2 linked regions of the Glaciimonas sp. PCH181 genome follow. The protein of the gene in region 1 interacts with the protein of each later gene in a pairwise test. Links are inferred from orthologs where the notes say so. Each region holds a gene or a part of one and is shown in the gene's direction. Other genes may lie near its edges.

Region 1 (3,210 bases):
GCAGGAGCAAAATCCGGATCACGCATCGGGCCGCTCTAAAATAGTCATCGCGCACGATTTCGCCGAGTTGCCATTTGCCTCACAAAGTCTGGATCTGGTGGTGTTGCCGCATGTATTGGAGTTTGCCGACGAGCCGCATCAGGTCTTGCGGGAGGTGGAGAGGGTATTGATTCCCGAAGGGCAGGTCATTATTTGTGGGTTTAATCCCGCCAGTTTATGGGGAATACGGCAATCTACGGGCCGATTATCGGGCGCGCATTTTTTGCCGCAGAATGCAGAGTTTATTAGTTTATTGCGCCTGAAAGACTGGTTAAAGCTGCTGAATATGGAAGTCAATCGTGGCCGTTTCGGTTGTTACGCGCCGCCATGCTCCACAGCTAAATGGTTGCACCGTTTTTCGTTTATGGAGAAAGCCGGTAACCGCTGGTGGCCTTATTTTGGCGCTACTTATATAGTGCAAGCGATTAAACGGGTCAAAGGTATGCATCTGATTGGACCGGCGTTTAGTAAAAAAGCAGTCCAGGCGGGCAAGGGCGTACCAGCCACCAACCGAATACATAAAGCGGGCGAAAAATAAGCGGGGAATTGCGCTGCAGGCATAGTGTTTGGCGGCCGCGCTGTAATTGCATTGCAAACGATTTCGTTCTGATTCAATTTTCAAGAAATAGACAAGCATGGACAAAGTAGAAATATTCACCGATGGCGCTTGCAAGGGCAATCCCGGCACTGGCGGCTGGGGCGCGTTACTGATTTCTGGCGGCAACGAAAAAGAGTTATTTGGCGGTGAGCGCAATACGACCAATAATCGGATGGAGTTGTTGGCTGTGATTGAGGCCTTAAAGGTGCTCAAAAAGCCGTGCGAGGTCACGGTGCATACCGATAGCCAATACGTTCAGAAAGGGATCAGCGAGTGGATTCATGGCTGGAAAGCGCGTGGCTGGAAAACTGCCGCCAAGGCACCAGTGAAGAATGTCGATTTATGGCAAGCGTTGGATGCGGCACAGGCGCAGCATCAGATGCAATGGCGCTGGATCAAAGGGCATGCCGGCCATGTTGGCAATGAACGTGCTGATCAGCTTGCCAATCGGGGCGTACTCACTGTTTTGTAGCCTGATAATGGGTGATGTTTGCCATTTGCTTTTCCGAATACTTTTAAAAAATTGAAGTGACTATGCGACAAATCGTTCTAGATACAGAAACTACCGGTCTTAATCCGCGCACCGGTGACCGCATCATCGAAATTGGCTGTGTTGAATTGATCGACCGACGTTTAACTGGCAACAATTATCACCAATACATTAATCCCGAGCGTGATTCTGAAGATGGCGCGTTGGCGGTGCATGGATTGACGACGGAATTCCTCAGCGACAAGCCGAAATTCATACAGATTGCCGCGGAGTTGAGAGAGTACATCGCCGGTGCCGAAGTCATTATTCATAATGCTCCGTTCGATTTGGGCTTTTTGGATGCTGAGTTCAAGCGACTGGATCGTGAGATTTTCAGCAATGAAATCGCTGGTGTTATCGATACGCTGGTCCAGGCGAAGGAGATGTATCCCGGCAAGCGGAATTCGCTGGATGCGCTGTGTGATCGTTACGGTATTTCAAATGCGCATCGTACGTTGCATGGCGCGTTGCTGGATTCTGAGTTGTTGGCTGAAGTTTATTTGGCGATGACGCGGGGGCAAAATAGTTTCAGTATTGATTTTGGCGATGGGGATGAGAGTCTTGGCGAGGATGGGGTACGGTTGCCGTTAGCACCGCTGGGCGAGATTTTTGTACGGCTTGCGAATACCGAAGAACTGGCCGATCACGAGGTGGTTTTGGCTAGTCTGGATAAGGAAGTAAGAGGGGTATGCATTTGGCATAAGGCAGAGGTTGAGGTTGTACTAAACTAAGTGCGCGAAAGCGCGATCATTGTGACCTCTTCTGATTGCTGTTGGAAAATCATTAAAATTAAGGTTGTACAGATGCGAAGGTTGTTGTATTATTTCGTCCTGTTGCAAACGGGCGGTTAGTTCAGCTGGTTAGAATACTTGGTCGACATCCAAGGGGTCGCAGATTCGAATTCTGCACCGCCCACCAGAATATAAAAGGTCTTTCTTCGGAAAGGCCTTTTTTGTTTTCCGCTGCGTTAACACTGTGGAGGGCGGCTGAGGCTGGCTTGCCATTGCGTCAGTGCACTATTCAATATTTGCTTAGGGCGCGCTTATGTCTTCTATAAAAGCATCGTTTTTCAATACTAAATATGTTGGACAAGTTGCGTCATGGGTCTTGATTGGCGTGTTTGTGCTGTTCTATAAAGTAATTCTGCCTAGGTATATTGAGAGTCCTGTTTGGGAGAATTCGACGGTTTTTGGAGTTGGGGTTGCGCTTTCGTGGATTGTTGGGCGTTTGGTTGGAAAAATGGTGCTGGAGAAGAAGCGCATTGGGGCTTTTCTGGTTAAGTGAATTGGTTCGCCTAACACTCGTCCAGTAGACGAAGAACCCCCTCAATGCACGTCCACTTTTTTCCATGGTACGATCCTAATAACAACTAGGAGACTACAATGCCATCCACTACCATAGGTACGTATGAAATTGAGTATTCAGGTGTTTTACTGCCCGATAGCGAACACTGGGCAGCCTACGTAACGATCTTCGCACCGTCACCCAACCCGATGCACCGCAACAATATATTCCCCAACCAGCGCGTTTCCGTCGAGCACATTTTCAGCACTCAGGCAGAAGCCGAGCAGGAGGCTCTAAAGATCGCCACGGAGATGATCAGTCAGTGCAAATCCAAAGCAACCTGATAAACCAACCAATCAGCCTGCGATTAATATCAATAGTCAGTCCAATGCATTCAGGCCGAAAAAAGCCCCTCAAGCCGCCAACAAAAACCCCAACGCAATGGCAGCAGGCAGCGCTTGAACGAACAGGATCTTTTTACCTACTGTAGCCGCGCCAAATATTCCTGCAATAATCACACAAAGCAGAAAAAACACACTAATCGCCAAGCCCGCCGTTCCCAGGTAAAGACCCCAAATCAGCCCCGCCGCAAGAAACCCATTATATAAACCCTGATTCGCGGCGAGCGTTTTCGAGGCGGTGGCGAACTCCTGTGTCAGACGAAAAGTTTTCAACCCGATTGGCTTATCCCACAAAAACATTTCCAGCACCAGAAAATACACGTGCAGCAACGCAACCAGAGCAATCAAAACGCTTGCGA
Region 2 (4,352 bases), 350 kb from region 1 along the record:
ACCAGCATGCGCGTGAACGGTTGGTTTTTTGAATAACTCTCTTTTACTTCCAGATCAGAAAAGCGTGCATCAGCGCGTAACCATGTCAAAAACTGATCAATTTGTTCACGCAAACCCGCCAGAAACAGATTAATGCCTTCCGGGCTAAGTAAAATCGTTCCTTTTAATTGCAGTTGCGTGCACGTTGTCAGAAATTCTGCGCGTTTGTCCGCAGTATCGTCGAAAGTGATAAATTTATATGCTGCGATGTTGACGTAAATAGGTGTGGACGACATAAGATTGGGTGTGTGTGGTTTCACTGTAAGTCATTGATTTCACAGTATTATAAACGCGTGTCGGCTTTTCAACGCGATTTACACGCATGAATGGCGATTCGGATCGAGGGCCGATGTAAAATACGGCCCATGACGACACCGCAATTCACCCATCTCCGCCTGCATTCCGAATACTCAATTGTCGATGGCTTAGTCCGCATCGATGACGTAATTAAAGCCGCCGCGAACGATCAGCAAGCGGCGCTAGGGATCTCCGATCTTGCCAACCTGTTTGGCATGGTTAAATTCTACAAGGCTGCCCGCAGTAAAGGCGTGAAGCCGATCATTGGTTGCGACGTCTGGATTACCAATAACGAGACGCGCGATAAACCATCCCGGCTGCTGTTATTGGTCAAGAATCGCGCTGGTTATTTGCAATTATGTGAATTGTTATCTAAGGCATGGCTGGAAAATTTGCATCGTGGCCGCGCTGAAATTCGCCAGGAATGGTTAGAGGATCTTCAGCATCAACCTAACGGTAACGGTCTGATTGCGTTGTCCGGGGCGCATTTTGGTGACGTCGGCATCGCCATTGACAATAGCAATCTGGCGGCGGCGAAACGCTGCGCCGAGCGCTGGATGACGATTTTTCCGGATAATTTTTACATCGAAGTGCAGCGTGCTGATCAGCCGAATATGGAGCCGCACGTTCGTCAGGCGGTCGCACTGGCCTCTGAGTTGCAATTGCCAGTAGTCGCGACCCATCCGATTCAATTTCTGGATAAAGAAGAATTTATCGCCCACGAGGCGCGCACCTGTATTTCTGAAGGCGAAATGCTGGCCAACGCCCGGCGGGTGCGGCGTTTCAACGATCAGCAATGCTTTAAAACCCAGGCAGAAATGGCTGCGCTGTTCGCCGACATGCCAGCGGCATTGCAAAACTCCGTTGAAATTGCCAAACGTTGTAATTTATCGCTGCAACTTGGTAAGCCCCAGTTACCGGATTTTCCAACGCCGGATGGGATGTCGATTGGCGATTTTCTGGATCAGCAGTCGAAAGATGGTTTGGAAATGCGGATGCTGCATTTGTTTCCGGATGAAGAGAAGCGCGAACAAAATCGGCAACGCTATCAGGATCGGTTGAAGTTTGAAATCGATACGATCATCAAAATGGGTTTTCCCGGCTACTTTTTGATCGTTGCTGAGTTTATTCGCTGGGCGAAAGAAAATGGCGTGCCGGTCGGACCGGGGCGGGGTTCTGGTGCTGGTTCATTGGTCGCTTATTCGCTGCAAATTACTGATCTTGATCCGCTGCGATATAACCTGCTGTTTGAGCGCTTTCTTAATCCTGAGCGGGTCTCGATGCCCGACTTCGATATCGACTTTTGCCAGGAAGGCCGTGACCGTGTGATTCAACACGTCAAGGATTTATACGGCAAAGATGCGGTGTCGCAGATTGCGACCTTCGGAACGATGGCCGCCAAGGGCGCGATTCGCGATGTCGGTCGGGTGCTGGATTTTGGCTATAACTTCTGTGATGGTATTTCCAAGCTGATCCCTTTCAAGCCGGGCAAGCACGTCACAATTGCCGATGCGATCAAAGAAGAGCCGATGCTGGCGGAGCGGCTGGAAAATGAAGAAGAGGTCAAGCAACTGTTAAGTCTGGCCCAGCAGGTTGAGGGGATCGCGCGGAATATCGGTATGCATGCCGGTGGCGTACTGATTGCACCCGGAAAACTGACCGATTTTTGTCCGCTCTACACGCAGGGCGGCGATGCCGGCGTGGTATCGCAATACGATAAAGATGATGTCGAGGCCGTTGGTCTGGTCAAGTTCGACTTTTTGGGTTTGACCACGCTGACTATTCTTGATCGCGCTGTGCGGTATATAAAGCATCTCGATCCGGCGATGGCGGACTTCAGTCTGGAGAAATTGCCGCTGAATGATCGCGCTTCGTATCAATTGCTGACCGCTGCTAAAACAGTCGCCGTATTTCAGCTGGAAAGCCGCGGCATGCAAGGGATGCTGAAGGATGCACGTCCCGATCGCTTCGAAGATATTATCGCGCTGGTGGCGCTATATCGTCCGGGTCCGATGGATCTGATTCCGGATTTCTGCAAACGTAAACACGGTGAACGTTTCGACTATCCCGATCCGCGTACCGAAGGTATTTTGTCTGAGACCTACGGCATCATGGTGTATCAGGAGCAGGTAATGCAGATGGCGCAGGTCGTCGGCGGCTACTCGCTCGGCGGCGCGGATTTGCTGCGTCGTGCGATGGGTAAGAAAAAAGCGGAGGAGATGGCAGAGCATCGTCAGATATTCCGTGACGGTGCTGCCAAAGATGGTTTGAGCGAAGCCAAAGCGGATGAAATTTTCGATTTGATGGAAAAATTCGCGGGCTACGGTTTCAACAAATCGCACGCCGCCGCCTACGCTTTATTGTCGTATCACACCGCCTATTTAAAAGCCCATCATCCGGCGGCCTTCATGGCAGCCAACTTATCGCTGGCGATGGATGACACCGAGAAAGTTAAAATTCTGGTTGAGGATGCGTTAGATGTTTGCAAGCTGACGCTGCTGCCGCCAGATATCAATCTGTCGGAATATCGCTTTACGCCTGAGGCCGAAGCGGGGAAAAAAGCGGCCTTCATTCGTTATGGTCTTGGGGCTGTAAAAGGCTCTGGCCAAAATGCGATTGAGGCTATTGTTGTTGCACGGAAAGAAAAACATTTCGTTGATTTGTTTGATTTTTGCGTACGCGTCGATAAACGCCAGATCAATCGGCGCACGATCGAATCCTTGATTCGCGCCGGTGCATTCGATAGTTTCAACGTGGATCGCGGTATTTTGATCGCTTCCGTGCCGCTGGCGATGGAAGCCGCAGATCAGAAACTGGCAGCGGCAAATCAGGTCAGTCTGTTCGGCGGCGATGATAGCGATCTGGAGCCGCCGCCAGAATATGTCAAGGCCACGCCATGGACCGATAAGCAAAAGCTCACCGAAGAAAAATCCGCGCTTGGATTTTATTTGTCGGGCCACTTATTTCATGCCTACGCGCCCGAAGCCCGTCGTTTTGCCCGCACGCCGTTAGGCAATCTGGAACCATCGCGTGATCCAAGAACACTAGCCGGAATCATTTCAGGATTGCGCACGCAAATGACTCAGCGCGGGAAAATGATCATTGTCACGCTCGACGATGGCAGCGCGACCGTGGATGTCACTGTCTATAGCGAGCAATTCGAGCCAAATAAAGCCTTCTTCAAGGAGGACGAATTTCTGGTCGTGCAAGGCAAAGTCTCGGAAGATCGATTTAACGGCGGCTTGCGCGTATCGGCCGAAAAAGTAATGGATATCGCCGCGGCGCGGATTCATTATGGGCGGCAATTTGTATTGTCGCTAACAACAGCAACCCCGCAGATCGGCGTTACTGAGCTGAAAGAAATGCTGTCGTCGCATCGCTCTGAAACCGGGCTGCCATTGACGGTTCACTATACCGGTCAAGAGATTGGATGCGATATTGTATTGGGTGATGCCTGGCGTATTTCGCCGAATGATGGTTTGCAGGCATCTTTGACTGCGAGATTAGGCAAGGATGCTGTCATGGTTGAGTATTGATTTTGGGTTACGACATTACACGAGCAAGCAATTAACGTCAGTGCGTAATGTAACGCTCATAACGTTCTTATCCCGATTATTAATATTAGGTGCCGCTGATAAAAGCTACAAGCACCTACTTTTTTTGTAAGCAATTTGGAGTATGAATTTGTCCTACTACACGTGGCCGGTATTTATTGCCATCATGCTTTTCCCGGCTTTTTCACTGGGACTACATAACGCCGGTAATATTTGTTTTTTTCTGGTTTTAATATTTAGTCTTATCGCCGGAATCAGTCGGTATAAACCGATGCAGATGCGGTTTGCGCAGCTACTCAGAGAGTATTGGCAGCTTCATCTTGCGATGGCTTCCCTGGTCATCGCAGTATTTTTGAATCAATTAGCTACAGGTCAGTTTGCCGTTAAATATTACGACACGGCGCTTCGGATTGCCCTCTTTTCGCCTGTGTTGTGGATCGTATTGGCTATACCGCTGAATTA

The links.
Region 2: the proteins of dnaQ (region 1) and dnaE interact in binary tests that used the Escherichia coli proteins (3 or more experiments, as listed by UniProt). The link is inferred for Glaciimonas sp. PCH181 from one-to-one orthologs.

Annotation. Positions count from the first base shown.
Region 1 is NZ_PYFP01000001.1:2,054,641-2,057,850, reverse strand. Bases 144-3,034 are described here. They hold dnaQ (DNA polymerase III subunit epsilon), read left to right. Parts: upstream 144-1,171; coding sequence 1,172-1,897; downstream 1,898-3,034. Other genes in these bases: C7W93_RS09515 (DUF1304 domain-containing protein), read right to left, coding at 2,864-3,034; C7W93_RS09520 (hypothetical protein), read left to right, coding at 2,549-2,794; C7W93_RS09525 (hypothetical protein), read left to right, coding at 2,211-2,450; rnhA (ribonuclease HI), read left to right, coding at 675-1,109; C7W93_RS09545 (class I SAM-dependent methyltransferase), read left to right, coding at 144-577. Also shown: more of C7W93_RS09545, read left to right, coding at 1-143; more of C7W93_RS09515, read right to left, coding at 3,035-3,210. UniProt on the Escherichia coli protein: DNA polymerase III is a complex, multichain enzyme responsible for most of the replicative synthesis in bacteria. The epsilon subunit contain the editing function and is a proofreading 3'-5' exonuclease.
Region 2 is NZ_PYFP01000001.1:2,408,297-2,412,648, reverse strand. The notes cover bases 40-4,072. They hold dnaE (DNA polymerase III subunit alpha), read left to right. Parts: upstream 40-404; coding sequence 405-3,872; downstream 3,873-4,072. Other genes in these bases: C7W93_RS11030 (O-antigen ligase), read left to right, coding at 4,015-4,072; C7W93_RS11040 (sulfurtransferase), read right to left, coding at 40-275. In the rest of the region: more of C7W93_RS11040, read right to left, coding at 1-39; more of C7W93_RS11030, read left to right, coding at 4,073-4,352. UniProt on the Escherichia coli protein: DNA polymerase III is a complex, multichain enzyme responsible for most of the replicative synthesis in bacteria. This DNA polymerase also exhibits 3' to 5' exonuclease activity. The alpha chain is the DNA polymerase catalytic subunit.